DNA from 2 places in the Streptomyces sp. NPDC058000 genome. Region 1 is predicted to be linked to the other one. Evidence: riboswitches for the same ligand, from Rfam matches in the RefSeq annotation. Region 1 holds a riboswitch; the other holds the start of a gene.
The links. Region 1 has a riboswitch for cyclic di-AMP ahead of ACFVT2_RS26440 (M23 family metallopeptidase). Riboswitches for the same ligand answer to the same signal wherever they lie in the genome.

Region 1 (7,009 bases):
TTGGACGGATAGTCGGGCACCACCCGCTTCACGACGCCCTGTTCCGTACCGAAAGCGAGACCCGGTGAGGACTCGTCCAGCGTCGTCAGGCACACCAGCTGCTCGTCGTCCTGGAGGCTCAGGAACTCCGAGATCTGCGCACCACCGGCGAGGCTGGGCGTCGTGGTGTCCGGAAGCTGGGGCAGGTCGATCACCGACAGTCGCAGCAGCCGCCCGTGGGACGTCACCGCGCCCACCTCGCCGCGCGCGGTCGCCGGCACCGTCGAGACGATCACATCGTGCTTGACGCGCTTGGCGTCGGCGTCGAACGCCGTCTCCGCCGTGGTCGTACGCGCCAGCAGGCCCGTGGAGGACAGCAGCACCCGGCACGGGTCGTCGGAGACCTCCAGCGGGACCGCGGCCACCGAGGCGCCCGCGGACTCCAGCAGGACCGTCCGGCGTGGCGTGCCGTACTTCTTGGCGACCGCCGCCAGCTCGCCGGAGACCAGCTTGCGCAGTTCGGCGTCCGACTCCAGGATCCGGGTCAGTTCCGCGATCTCGGACTCCAGCCGGTCGCGCTCCGCCTCCAGTTCGATCCGGTCGAACTTGGTCAGCCGGCGCAGCGGGGTGTCGAGGATGTACTGGGTCTGCACCTCGCTCAGCCCGAACCGCTCCATCAGGCGTTCCTTGGCCTGGGCGCTGTTGTCGCTGGAGCGGATCAGGCGGATGACCTCGTCGATGTCCACCAGGGCGGTCAGCAGGCCCTCGACCAGGTGGAGCCGGTCGCGTCGCTTGGTACGGCGGAACTCGCTGCGCCGGCGCACCACGTCGAAGCGGTGGTCGACATAGACCTCCAGCAGCTCCTTCAGGCCCAGCGTCAGCGGCTGGCCGTCCACCAGGGCGACGTTGTTGATGCCGAAGGACTCTTCCATCGGCGTGAGCTTGTAGAGCTGCTCCAGTACGGCCTCGGGGTGGAAGCCGTTCTTGACCTCGATCACCAGCCGCAGGCCGTGCTCGCGGTCGGTGAGGTCCTTCACGTCCGCGATGCCCTGGAGCTTCTTGGACCCCACCAGATCCTTGATCTTGGAGATGACCTTCTCCGGGCCGACCGCGAAGGGGAGTTCGGTGACGATCAGGCCCTTGCGGCGGGCCGTGACGTCCTCCACCGCGACCGTCGCGCGGATCTTGAACGTCCCGCGGCCCTTCTCGTACGCGTCCCGCACGCCGCTCAGGCCCACGACCCGGCCGCCCGTCGGCAGGTCCGGACCCGGCACGAAGCGCATCAGGGCGTCGAGATCGGCGTCCGGGTGCTTGATCAGGTGGCGGGCCGCGGCGATCACCTCGCCGAGGTTGTGCGGTGGCATGTTCGTCGCCATACCGACGGCGATTCCGGACGTCCCGTTGACGAGGAGGTTCGGATACGCGGCAGGGAGGGCGACCGGCTCCTGCTCCTGGCCGTCGTAGTTGGGCGTGAAATCGACGGTGTCCTCTTCGATGGACTCCGTCATCAGGGACGTCGCCGACGCCATCCGGCACTCGGTGTACCGCATCGCGGCGGGCGGGTCGTCATTGCCCAGGGAGCCGAAGTTGCCGTGCCCGTCCACCAGCGGCAGCCGCATCGAGAACGGCTGTGCCATGCGGACCAGGGCGTCGTAGATCGACGCGTCGCCGTGCGGGTGGAGCTTGCCCATCACCTCACCGACGACCCGGGCGCACTTCACGTACCCGCGGTCGGGCCGCAGGCTCATCTCGTTCATCTGGTAGAGGATGCGGCGGTGCACGGGCTTGAGACCGTCGCGGGCGTCCGGCAGGGCGCGGGAGTAGATGACCGAGTACGCGTACTCGAGGAAGGAACCCTGCATCTCGTCGACGACGTCGATGTCGAGGATCCTCTCCTCGAAGTCGTCCGGCGGCGGGGTCTTCGTGCTGCGGCGGGCCATCGCGGCTGCGGCTCCTTCTGCTGCGTCTACTGCCGATGTGTGATCAACGCTGGGGGATCAACGCTATTGGGTCAACGCTTCGGCCCAACGCTGGGACCGACGTTGACCGGCCGGCCGGCGGACCGACCGGCGAGTCTGATGAGTCTGACGCGGACCATTGTGGACCGCCCCACTGACAACGCTCACCACGACTCCCCCCTTCCCGCCCCACCACGGGGCGCGGCGCACGTTCGGGGCCTTCCTCACGGGAACTTCGCCAGATGCCGACGCGGTTGCATACAGTGACAGGACTTCCTCACAAGCGGATCGAAGGGACGTACATGCCCATGGGTCACACGGCCACAGAAGAAGCCGGCTCCGGCGGCCTGACAGCGACCGAGCACAGGCTGGCCAACGGCCTGCGCGTGGTGCTCTCCGAAGACCACCTGACGCCGGTCGCGGCCGTCTGCCTGTGGTACGACGTCGGCTCGCGCCACGAGGTCAAGGGCCGCACGGGCCTGGCCCACCTCTTCGAGCACCTGATGTTCCAGGGGTCCGGGCAGGTGAAGGGCAACGGCCACTTCGAGCTCGTCCAGGGCGCCGGCGGCTCGCTCAACGGGACCACCAGCTTCGAGCGCACCAACTACTTCGAGACCATGCCCGCCCACGAGCTGGAGCTCGCCCTCTGGCTGGAGGCGGACCGGATGGGCTCGTTGCTGGTCGCACTCGACGACGAATCCCTGGAGAACCAGCGCGACGTCGTCAAGAACGAGCGCCGCCAGCGTTACGACAACGTCCCCTACGGCACGGCCTTCGAGAAGCTGACGGCCATGGCGTACCCGGACGGCCACCCGTACCACCACACGCCCATCGGGTCGATGGCCGACCTCGACGCCGCCTCCCTGGAGGACGCGCGGGCCTTCTTCCGCACCTACTACGCGCCCAACAACGCGGTCCTGTCCATCGTGGGCGACATCGACCCCGAGCAGACGCTGGCCTGGGTGGAGAAGTACTTCGGCTCGATCCCATCGCACGACGGCAAGCAGCCGCCGCGCGACGGCAGCCTGCCCGAGACCATCGGCGAGCAGATCCGCACCGTCGTGGCGGAGGATGTCCCCTCCCGTGCCCTGATGGCCGCGTACCGCCTCCCGCACGACGGCACCCGTGAGGCGGACGCCGCCGACCTCGCGCTCACCATCCTGGGCGGCGGCGAGTCCTCCCGCCTGTACAACCGCCTGGTGCGGCGCGACCGCAGCGCCGTCGCCGCGGGCTTCGGCCTGCTGCGGCTGGCGGGCGCGCCCTCGCTGGGCTGGCTGGACGTGAAGGCGTCCGGTGGCGCGGAGGTGCCCGCCATCGAGGCCGCCGTCGACGAGGAGCTGGCCCGCTTCGCCGAAGTGGGGCCGACGCCGGAGGAGATGGAGCGGGCCCAGGCCCAACTGGAGCGCGAATGGCTGGACCGGCTCGCCACGGTCAGCGGCCGCGCCGACGAACTGTGCCGCTTCGCCGTCCTGTTCGGCGACCCGCAGCTCGCGCTGACCGCCGTCCAGCGCGTCCTGGAGATCAGCCCGCTGGAGGTGCAGGCGGCCGCCAAGGCCCGGCTGCGCCCCGACAACCGCGCCGTGCTCGTCTACGAGCCCACCGCGCAGACCGACGCCGCCGGCACCGAGGAAGAGGAGGCGGCCAAGTGACCGACGCCACCACCCCCGCAGACGCCCCCGTGAGCACCATGGAGTTCCACCCGCAGCCGCGTGGCGGCGCCCCCAAGCCGTGGGCCTTCCCCGCGCCCGAGCGCAGCCAGCTGCCCAATGGGCTGACCCTCCTGACCAGCCACCGTCCCGGCCAGCAGGTCGTCGCCGTGGAGATCAACCTCGTCGCCCCTCTGGAGTCCGAGCCCGAGGGCCTCGACGGCGTCGCCACGATCATGGCCCGTGCCCTGTCCGAGGGCACCGACAAGCACACCGCCGAGGAGTTCGCCGCCGAGCTGGAGCGCTGCGGAGCCACCCTGGACGCGCACGCCGACCACCCCGGCGTACGGGTCTCCCTGGAGGTCCCGGCCTCCCGGCTGCCGCGCGCCCTCGGCCTGCTGGCCGACGCGCTGCGCGCCCCCGCCTTCCCGGACAGCGAGGTCGAGCGGCTGGTCCGCAACCGCCTCGACGAGATCCCGCACGAGCTGGCCAACCCGGCCCGGCGCGCCGCGATGGCGCTGTCCAAGGAGCTCTTCCCGGTCACCTCCCGGATGTCCCGGCCCCGGCAGGGCACCGAGGAGACCGTCGTGCGGATCGACGCGGCCGCCGTCCGCGCCTTCTACGACACGCACATCCGGCCCGCCACGGGCACCGCCGTCGTCGTCGGTGACTTCACCGGCGTCGACCTGGACGCGGCGCTGGCCGACACCCTGGGCGCCTGGACGGGCTCCGTCGTCGAGCCGCCGAAGCCGTCCCCGGTCGTCGCCGACGACACCGGCCGTGTGGTGATCGTCGACCGTCCCGGCGCCGTCCAGACGCAGCTGCTCATCGGCCGGATCGGCGCCGATCGGCACGACCAGGTGTGGCCCGCCCAGGTGCTCGGCACATACTGCCTCGGCGGCACCCTCACGTCCCGTCTGGACCGGGTGCTGCGCGAGGAGAAGGGCTACACCTACGGGGTGCGCTCCTTCGGGCAGGTCCTGCGCTCCTCCGCGCCGTCCTCCCCGGAGGGGGCGACCGGCGCCGCGCTGCTCGCCATCAGCGGGTCGGTGGACACGGCGTCCACCGGGCCGGCCCTCCAGGACCTGTGGACGGTGCTGCGCACCCTCGCGGCAGAGGGGCTGACGGACGCCGAGCGTGACGTGGCGGTGCAGAACCTCGTCGGCGTCGCGCCGCTGAAGTACGAGACCGCCGCCGCCGTCGCCGGGACACTGGCCGACCAGGTGGAGCAGCAGCTCCCGGACGACTACCAGGCGCAGTTGTACGTCCGGCTCGCGGAGACCGGCACGGTCGAGGCGACCGCGGCGGTCGTCAGCGCCTTCCCGGTGGACCGGTTGGTGACGGTCCTGGTGGGTGACGCGGCGCAGATCGCCGAGCCCGTCAAGGCGCTGGGCATCGGCGAGGTGACGGTCGTCAGCGGCTGACCGTCCGCGTGACGTCCGGTCACCCGACGGCTCGTCACTCATTGAGACTTATCGACAAAGCGGCTCCCGTGGCGGTTACTTGCCACGGGGGCCGCTTTGTGCGCCTGCCTGGTCGGCTGCGCGCCGGGAGTGCGTGACTCCGTGGGGTCGTGTCCGGCGGGCGGCTGGTGCTGCCCGCCCGCTTGCGTCGGCTGCCCGATTCGCGTGTGGCGTACCGCACAAAAATCCGGTTCTGTTTGCCGATTGAAAGTTGTCCCGTTTAGCGTCGGTCCGGCTGTTCGTCACAAGTCCGCCACAACAGTGGCACCGGACAGTCATCGCCGAGTCCCCGTACGGCGCGAGCCAGGGGAGCCGGGGACCCACCCGTCCCTTGGGGTGAATCGGACCCCTCTTCGGAGGAGTCCGTAGGAGACCTTCCTGCTCCGAACCCGTCAGCTAACCCGGTAGGCGAGAGGGAAGGAAAGGACCAGCCAGTACATGGCGTTCACCCGTGCCACCGGGAAGCACCGCCGTGCGAGCCGCACCGCTCGTACCACCCGCAACCTCGCCGGCATAGCCACCCTCGCGGCCTCTGGTGTCGTCGCCTCCGTGGCGTCGCCCGCGCTGGCCGCCACGGACGAGTCGGCCCCCCGCGACACCGGTCTCCAGCAGTCCGTCGTGATGGGTGACGAACTCGCCGTGCGGATCGAGGCCCAGGCCGACGCGCAGCAGGCGGCCGCCGAGGCCACCGCGGCCCGGGCGAAGGCCGAGGCCGAGGCCGTTCGGCTGGCCGAGGTGGCGAAGAAGCGGGCCGACGAGGAGCGCGCGGCCAAGGTGCGCGCCGCCCGCGAGGCCGAGCGCAAGCGCCTCAACACCTTCGTCGCACCCGTGACCGGTTCCTACGTCTCCACCGGGTACAAGGCGTCCAGCGGCCTCTGGTCCTCGGGCAGCCACACCGGTATCGACTTCCATGCCGCCTCCGGTACGCCCGTCCACGCCGTGGGCTCGGGCACCGTCGTCGAGGTCGGCTGGGGCGGTGCGTACGGCAACAACATCGTGATCCGGATGAACGACGGTACGTACACCCAATACGGTCACCTTTCGTCTTTCGGGGTGACGGTCGGCCAGACGGTCACCCCGGACCAGCAGATCGCCCTCTCGGGCAACACCGGCAACACCACGGGTCCGCACCTCCACTTCGAGGCCCGGACGGGCCCGGACTACGGCTCGGACATCGACCCGGTCGCCTACCTCCGCGCGCACGGCGTCACCGTCTGACCTGATCGCGACCTCTCCGCCGCAGTACCGTCCCCCGGAGCCCCGGCCCGCCACCCCTGGCGCGCCGGGGCTCTGCTGTCTCCGTAGGGCCACCGGTGTCTCCCTGGGGCTGTCGGTTTCTCCCTAGGCCCTCGGCGTACCGCCCGCACGGTGCCCCCGCCCAGCGGCCGAAAAGCGTCGATGAATTCACGACGTCCCGAGGGAAAGTCCGCCCCGGTCGAATAGAGTCGGGGAAAGTCGCCGAGCGGCGACGTTTTCCGGGGATTACGGCGGAGGCACGGACGATGCGAGGTCACATTTCCGCGCACGCGGTGTGTACAGCGATTCGCGACGATATTGTGTCGGGTGTGCTCACGCCGGGAAGCCGGCTGATCGAGGACATTCTCGCCGCGCGGTACGGAGTCTCCCGGGTCCCGGTGCGGGAAGCACTGCGCACCCTCCAGTCCGAGGGATTCGTGACCACCCGCCACCACGCGGGCGCCTGCGTCGCCGAACTCACCGAACAGGACGCTGCCGACCTGCTCGACGTCCGCGCCCTCCTGGAGCCGCTGGGCGCCGCCCGTGCAGCCGCCCGCCGCAGCTCCGCCCACCTGAAGGTATTGCGCGGCCTGGTGCGACTCGGCCGGGAACGGGCCCGCCACGGCCACCCCGCAGACCTGCGTCAACTGGATGCCTGGTTCCACGAAACGCTCGCCCAGGCGGCCGGCAGCCCCAGCCTCACGGCGCTCCTCACCCAGCTGCGGCG
Region 2 (7,009 bases), on a different contig from region 1:
GTCTTCGTCGCGCTGCACATCATCGGCATCGCCTCTCTCCTGGGCGGCTTCCTGACCCAGATGAAGGCGATGAGCGCGGGTACCGCCCGCTTCGTGCCGGCCATGTTGCACGGTGCGCTGACGATGCTGGTCACCGGCATCGTGATGGTCGGCCTGAACCAGATGCAGGGCCACTCGCTCAACAACATCAAGATCGGCATCAAGATGGCCGTCCTGGTGGTGATCCTGGCGCTGGTCTACGTCAAGCGCGACGAGGAGAAGCTCGCCAAGCCGCTCTTCGGCGCGGTCGGTGGGCTCACCATGCTCAACATCTTCATCGCGGTGCTCTGGACCTGAGCACCCCGGCGGCTCGGCCCCCGGCCCCCGCCCGGCGGCCCCGGCGCCGCACCGCCGTACCAACGGCTCACCGCGCGGTCATCCCGCTCCGTACTCCGGAGGCGGAGGATGACCGCGCGGTGGCGTGTGGGGGGTGGCTGTGGGGGGTGGGTTCCGCGCGGGCGCGGGGTGCGCGCCCGCATGCCGGCTACCCGAGCCGGACGCTGCCGTAGATCGGCATGTAGTAGATCGACTCCACCCGGACGCTGGCGCCCGGGTGCGGGGCGTGGATCATCTGGCCGCCGCCGATGTACATCCCGACGTGGCTGATGTCGTTGAAGAAGAACACCAGATCGCCGGGTTGGAGATCGCTGGTGCCGACCCGGCTGCCGACCTTGACCTGGTCCCAGGTCGTGCGCGGCAGGTCGACCCCGGCCGCCTTCCACGCGGCCTGTGTCAGCCCCGAGCAGTCATAGGAGCTGGGCCCGGTCGCGCCCCAGACGTACGGCTTGCCTATTTGGGCGCGGGCGAAGGCGAGCGCCTTCTGGGCCTTGGTGGAGGACGAGCCGCTGTCGGACGTGCCGCCCCCGGAGCCCTGGCCGGAGCCGCTGCTGCTGCCGCCGCTGGGCTGCTGCTGCCGCTCCTTGCGGGCCTGTTCGGCGGCCTTGCGCTCGGCCTCGGCCTCCTTCTGGCGCTCCAGTTCGGCCAGCCGCGCCTTCTCCTGGGCGGTCAGCCGGGACAGCAGCTGGCGTGCCTCGGCCAGCTTGGTCTGAACGCTTCTCTTGTTCTCCTTCAGGGACGTCTGCGACTGCTGGAGGCTCTCCAGGCTGCTGGTGGCCTCGGCCCGCTGGCGGGAGGCGGCCGCGGCCTGCTCCTGGTAGTCGGTGATCGCCTGCTTCTGCTGCCCGGTCAACTGCTCCATCAGATGGTTGCGGTCGACGAACTGCTGCGGGTCCTTGGCGAGCATCAGCTGGGCGGTCGGGCTGATCCCGCCGCTCTGGTACTGCGCCGAGGCGAACGCGCCCAGCCGGCGCCGGGACTCGTTCATCTTGTCCGCGCGTCGGGCCGCCTCGTCGAGCAGGCGGTTCACGGTGCGCTGCTGGCCGTCCGCCTTCTCCTTGGCGGCGTTGTACTTCTGGGTGGCGACCTCGGCCTGCTGGTAGAGGCCGTCGACCTTCGCCTTGACCTCTTCGACGGTCGGCTGGGGTGCCTTCGGGGCCGCGTTCGCGGTCTGCGAGAGCAGGGTGACCGAGGCGAGGGCGGCGGTGGTGAGCCCGGTTGCCGTACGACGGCCGCCGGGCGTGGCGAGTATGGGGGTGCGCGGCTTGCGATGGGACGCCAAGGCCGGCGACTCCTTCCGTGGACCGCCTACCGGGTTAGCTGTCGGGTTCGGGCGGTCTGCTGACGGAAGGCTTGCCCTACGACTGGTGCGTCCGCCTGGCGACGGTCGCACCGGTCGATTCACCCCGGTGGTGCTGGTGGGTCCCCGGCTCCGGGTGCCTTTGAGGGCAGGACCGGACTCGGCGGGGGCGGCCCGTGCGAACGCTGTCGTCCGCGGGGACGGCGGGCTGCCCGAGCGAGACCGTAGCCAACTCGTGTGGCTTCTGTGAAGGCTGGTGTTCGATATGCCCGAAACCTTTTTGTGACCTGAATGTGAGCGGCCCCGGGTTTGCCCCAGGTCGCACAAGGAATTGCCCGATCCGGAGCGGTACCGGCCAATCCGGGACTCCGGGACCGGTTGTCAGTGCGGCGGCCTAGACTCGGTGGGCGATGAGCAGCCTCTTTGACGACAGCTTCCTGGCGGACCTCGGCCCCCCGGACGAGGAGCCCCCGCCGCCGCCCGAGGACGAGCCCGGTCCGGCCCCGGAGGAGGTCCCCGCCGACCTCTTCGGCGGGCAGTTCGACGCGCCCGCCCCCAGGGAGCCGTACTACCGCGACGGTGCCGCCCGCCCGCCCATCGACCCGGCGGCGCTCCTGGAGGGGCTCAACGACCAGCAGAAGGCCGCCGTGGCGCACAGCGGCAGCCCGCTGCTGATCGTCGCCGGCGCCGGCTCCGGCAAGACCCGGGTGCTCACCCACCGCATCGCCCACCTGCTCGCCGAGCGCCACGTCCACCCCGGCCAGATCCTCGCGATCACCTTCACCAACAAGGCCGCGGGCGAGATGAAGGAGCGCGTCGAGGACCTGGTCGGCCCGCGGGCCAACGCGATGTGGGTCTCCACCTTCCACAGCGCCTGTGTGCGGATCCTGCGCCGCGAGTCCAAGCGGCTCGGCTTCACCTCCTCCTTCTCGATCTACGACGCGGCCGACTCCAAGCGCCTGATGGCCCTGGTCTGCCGCGATCTCGATCTGGACCCCAAGCGCTTCCCGCCCAAGTCCTTCAGCGCGAAGGTCTCCAACCTCAAGAACGAGCTCATCGACGAGGAGAGCTTCGCGGGCACGGCGGCCGACGGTTTTGAGAAGACCCTGGCCCAGGCGTATGCGATGTACCAGTCGCGGCTGCGCGAGGCCAACGCCCTGGACTTCGACGACATCATCATGACGACGGTCCACCTGCTCCAGGCGTTCCCGGACGTCGCCGAGCACTACCGCCGCCGCTTCCGCCACGTCCTCGTCGACGAGTACCAGGACACCAACCACGCCCAGTACACCCTCGTCCGCGAACTGGTCGGCCCGGGCACGCCCGAGACGCCCGCCGCCGAGCTGTGCGTGGTCGGTGACGCCGACCAGTCGATCTACGCCTTCCGCGGCGCCACGATCCGCAACATCCTCCAGTTCGAGGAGGACTACCCGGACGCCACCACGATCCTGCTGGAGCAGAACTACCGCTCCTCGCAGACGATCCTCTCCGCCGCCAACGCCGTCATCGAGCGCAACGAGAACCGCCGCCCCAAGAACCTCTGGACGGACGCCGGCGCCGGCCCGAAGATCACCGGCTATGTGGCCGACACCGAGCACGACGAGGCCCAGTTCGTCGCCGACGAGATCGACCGGCTCACCGACGCCCGCGACGCCAAGGCCGGCGACGTCGCGGTCTTCTACCGCACCAACGCCCAGTCCCGGGTCTTCGAGGAGATCTTCATCCGGGTCGGACTGCCCTACAAGGTCGTCGGCGGCGTGCGCTTCTACGAGCGCAAGGAGGTCCGCGACATCCTCGCCTACCTCCGGGTGCTGGCCAACCCCGAGGACGCCGTCCCGCTGCGCCGGATCCTCAACGTCCCCAAGCGCGGTATCGGCGACCGCGCCGAGGCGATGATCGAGGCCCTGGCGCTGCGCGAGAAGATCACTTTCCCGCAGGCGCTGCGCCGGGTCGACGAGGCATACGGCATGGCCGCCCGCTCCGCCAACGCCGTCAAGCGGTTCAACACCCTGATGGAGGAGCTGCGCACGATCGTGGAGTCCGGGGCCGGCCCCGCCACGGTCCTGGAAGCGGTGCTGGAGCGCACCGGCTACCTCGCCGAACTCCAGGCGTCCACCGACCCCCAGGACGAGACCCGGATCGAGAACCTCCAGGAACTCGCCTCGGTGGCCCTGGAGTTCGAGCAGGAGCGCGGCGAGGGCGCAGCGCCGGCGGCCGACGCCGAGGCGACCGACGTCGATGCGGCCGCCGCCCCGAGCCCCGGCACGCTCGCCGAGTTCCTGGAGCAGGTCGCCCTGGTCGCCGACTCCGACCAGATCCCGGACGAGGACGAGGAGGGCGCCGGCGTCATCACCCTGATGACCCTGCACACCGCCAAGGGCCTGGAGTTCCCGGTGGTCTTCCTGACCGGCATGGAGGACGGCGTCTTCCCGCACATGCGGGCGCTCGGCCAGACCAAGGAGCTGGAGGAGGAGCGTCGGCTCGCCTACGTCGGCATCACCCGCGCCCGTGAGCGGCTCTACGTCACCCGCTCGACGATGCGCAGCGCCTGGGGCCAGCCCTCGTACAACCCGGCCTCGCGCTTCCTGGAAGAGATCCCCGACGAGTACGTGCAGTGGAAGCGCACGGGTCCCGCGACGCCGTCCGCGTCCATGGGCGGGCTGTCGTCGGGCGGTTCCTCGGGCGGGGGAGGCTTCGGCGGCGGCATCGGGGCGTCACTGTCGTCGGCCCGGTCCAAGGGGCCGAGCGGCTTCGCGACCCGCCGCGCCGCGGACCGCCCGGTGGTCTCGCTGGCCGTCGGCGACCGCGTCACCCACGACAGCTTCGGGCTCGGCACGGTCGTCGGCGTCAAGGGCAGCGGGGACAACGCCGAGGCGACCATCGACTTCGGAGGCGAGAAGCCCAAGCGGCTGCTGCTGCGGTACGCGCCGGTGGAGAAGCTCTAGGGCCTCTGGAAGCCCCGGGGAAGCCTCAGAGGGGCCCTGGGCGAGGAGAACCGGAGAGGGGCCTGCCGCGATGTGCGGCAGGCCCCTCCGGCTACGTGCGCGGCGCGCGGGGTCAGTACGGGTTGAGGTCGTGGGCGCGGAGCCACGGGATCGGGTCGACCGCCGCGCCGCCGCCCGGCCGCACCTCGAAGTGCAGGTGCGGGCCGGTGGAGTTACCGGAGTTGCCGGAGTAGGCGATGGTGTCGCCGGCCTTGACCGAACCCGAGCGGATCTTGGTGCTGCTCAGGTGGCAGTACCAGGTCTCGGTGCCGTCGGGCGCGGTCAGGATCGCCATGTTGCCGTAGGCGGAGTTCCACTGGGTGCGGATGGTGCCGTCGGTGGCGGCCATGACCGTGGTGCCGTAGCTGACCGGGAAGTCGATGCCGGTGTGCACCGACATCCAGTTCACCCCGGCCTGGCCGAAGAGCGCGCTCAGGCCGTGCTGGGTGACCGGCAGGACGAACTTGGGGCGCAGCGCCTCCTTGCGGGCCGCCTCCGCCTCCTTGCGCTTGCGCTCATCGGACTGCCGCTGTTTGAGGTCCAGCCGCTCCTGGGTGCGGCTGGCCCGTTCGCGGAAGTCCTGGGCGCTGGCGCTGAGTCCGGCGAGCTGGCTGTCCAGCTTCTTGTTGGCCGCCGTCGTCCGCTTCGCGGAACCGGCGTCCGGGGCGGCCTGGGTCGTCGCACTGTCCTGACTGTCCCCGCCGAACTGGCTGACCGAGGCCGCGGCCGCCGCGCAGACGCCCATCGCGGCGACCGAGGGCACCGCGACGGTCAGCAGCGCCGAACGCTTGGCCTGGCGGCGCCGGCCGCGGTTGCCGCCGCGGACGGCCTTGCCCGCCGGGGGGCCGCTGACCCGTTGGCCGGCAGGGGCGTCGTCGTCGGGGAGGGAAGTGACGGGCATCGCCTGCGTCATCGCCTCGGCGATCGACGCGGAGTCGGCCGTGGCGGCCTCGGCGCCGGGCGGGGCGGCGGCATCGTCGTCGCCGGTCTCATGGGTGAACGCCACGAGGGGCTCGTCCCACTGGACGGTGTCGGCCGCGGGCGGGCCCGCCTGGGCCGGGATGCCGGGGGCGGGGACGCCGGGGGCCGGGTCGTGCGACCGGCCGGTGTAGTCGGTGTAGTCCGTGGTCGACCAGACCGCGGTGGCCTCGTAGTCGATCGGTTCCTGGACGGCCGTGGCGGCGGCCGCGAAGGCGCCGGAGTCGTAGGCCGCGGTCCCGTAGCCGGTGTCGTACCCGGCCGTGGCGTAACTCCCGGTGGGGTAACTCCCGGTGGGATAACCGCCGGTGAGGTCGTCCCCGGTGCCGTACGCAGCGCCGGTGCCATAGCTGCCGGTGTCGTAGCTTCCGGTGCCGTACGCCCCGCCGTCGAAGCCGCCGGTGGCGAAGCTCCCGGTGTCGTAACCGCTGTAACCGCCGGTGTCATAGGCGGTGGTGTCGTAGGCGGCGCCGCTTCCGTGGGCCGCGGAGTCGTAACTTCCGCTGCCCCCGTAGGCCGCGGTGTCGTACCCGGCGTCATACGGGGCGGTGCCGCCGGTGCCGTAGCCGGGGGCGTCGTAGCCGGTGTGTGCGTACGGGTCGTAGCCGGTGCTGCCGTAGGCGGCGGTGTCGTACCCGGCGGTGTTGTGCCCGGCGGTGTCGTACCCGGTGGTGTTGTGCCCGGCGGTGTCGTACCCGGTGGTGTTGTGCCCGGCGGTGTCGTACCCGGTGGTGGGGTAACTGCCGGTCCCGTAGGCGTCGGTGGGGTGGCCGCCCGTGTCGTAGGCGCCCTGGGCGTAGCCGCCGGGGTGCGAGCCGAAGAGGGGGTCGCCGTCGCCGTATGCCGACTGTGCGTAGGAGGCATCGGAAGCGGGGGCGGTCGGAAGCTGAGCCCCCGACGAGTGACGGTCGTCCACCAACTTCTCTTTCGCCTCGGCTGCAGGAGAATTAGCGGCGACTGTACCCGGCGGTACGCGACGGCCACAATCTTCCCGAGGTTTCGGGCTCGGCGAGGCCGGGCGATTGGCCCGCTTTCGGCAACGCCCATGCGCGTTCTTGGCGCCCCGTTCGAGGGTCGTTCGACGATGCGGCCGGGATATGGCGCGGAGCGGGCGCGCAGGTGCCGTGGAGCTTGCCGATCACACCGCGGCTCATGCTGTTGCTCAGTCGACTGTTCAGGACGCGGCTCAGGTCGTCGCTCGGGCTGCTGCAAAGGCCGCTGCTTGTGCCGTTGCTCAGGCCACCGATATCGCGCTGCGGGAGGACGGGGCCGCTTCCGTAGTGGCCAGTGCTGTCCGTATGCCGGCTGCCACGGTGGCGTTGACCGGTAGCGCGAGGTGTCCGACGCCGACGACCCGGACGTTCTCCGCCCG

Region 2: linked by a shared signal. The riboswitch ahead of ACFVT2_RS32160 (NlpC/P60 family protein) and the one ahead of ACFVT2_RS26440 (M23 family metallopeptidase) in region 1 are both predicted to bind cyclic di-AMP.

Annotation. Positions count from the first base shown of each region.
Region 1 is NZ_JBHVQS010000031.1:48,016-55,024, forward strand. It holds gene ACFVT2_RS26425 (DNA topoisomerase (ATP-hydrolyzing) subunit A) at 1-1,919, opposite strand, end outside; gene ACFVT2_RS26430 (M16 family metallopeptidase) at 2,246-3,586, shown strand; gene ACFVT2_RS26435 (M16 family metallopeptidase) at 3,625-5,007, shown strand; cyclic di-AMP (ydaO/yuaA leader) riboswitch at 5,316-5,472, shown strand; gene ACFVT2_RS26440 (M23 family metallopeptidase) at 5,485-6,264, shown strand; gene ACFVT2_RS26445 (GntR family transcriptional regulator) at 6,549-7,009, shown strand, end outside.
Region 2 is NZ_JBHVQS010000047.1:13,181-20,189, forward strand. It holds gene ACFVT2_RS32155 (hypothetical protein) at 1-336, shown strand, start outside; gene ACFVT2_RS32160 (NlpC/P60 family protein) at 524-1,657, opposite strand; cyclic di-AMP (ydaO/yuaA leader) riboswitch at 1,665-1,851, opposite strand; gene pcrA (DNA helicase PcrA) at 2,086-4,620, shown strand; gene ACFVT2_RS32170 (peptidoglycan DD-metalloendopeptidase family protein) at 4,733-6,553, opposite strand; gene ACFVT2_RS32175 (esterase/lipase family protein) at 6,872-7,009, opposite strand, start outside.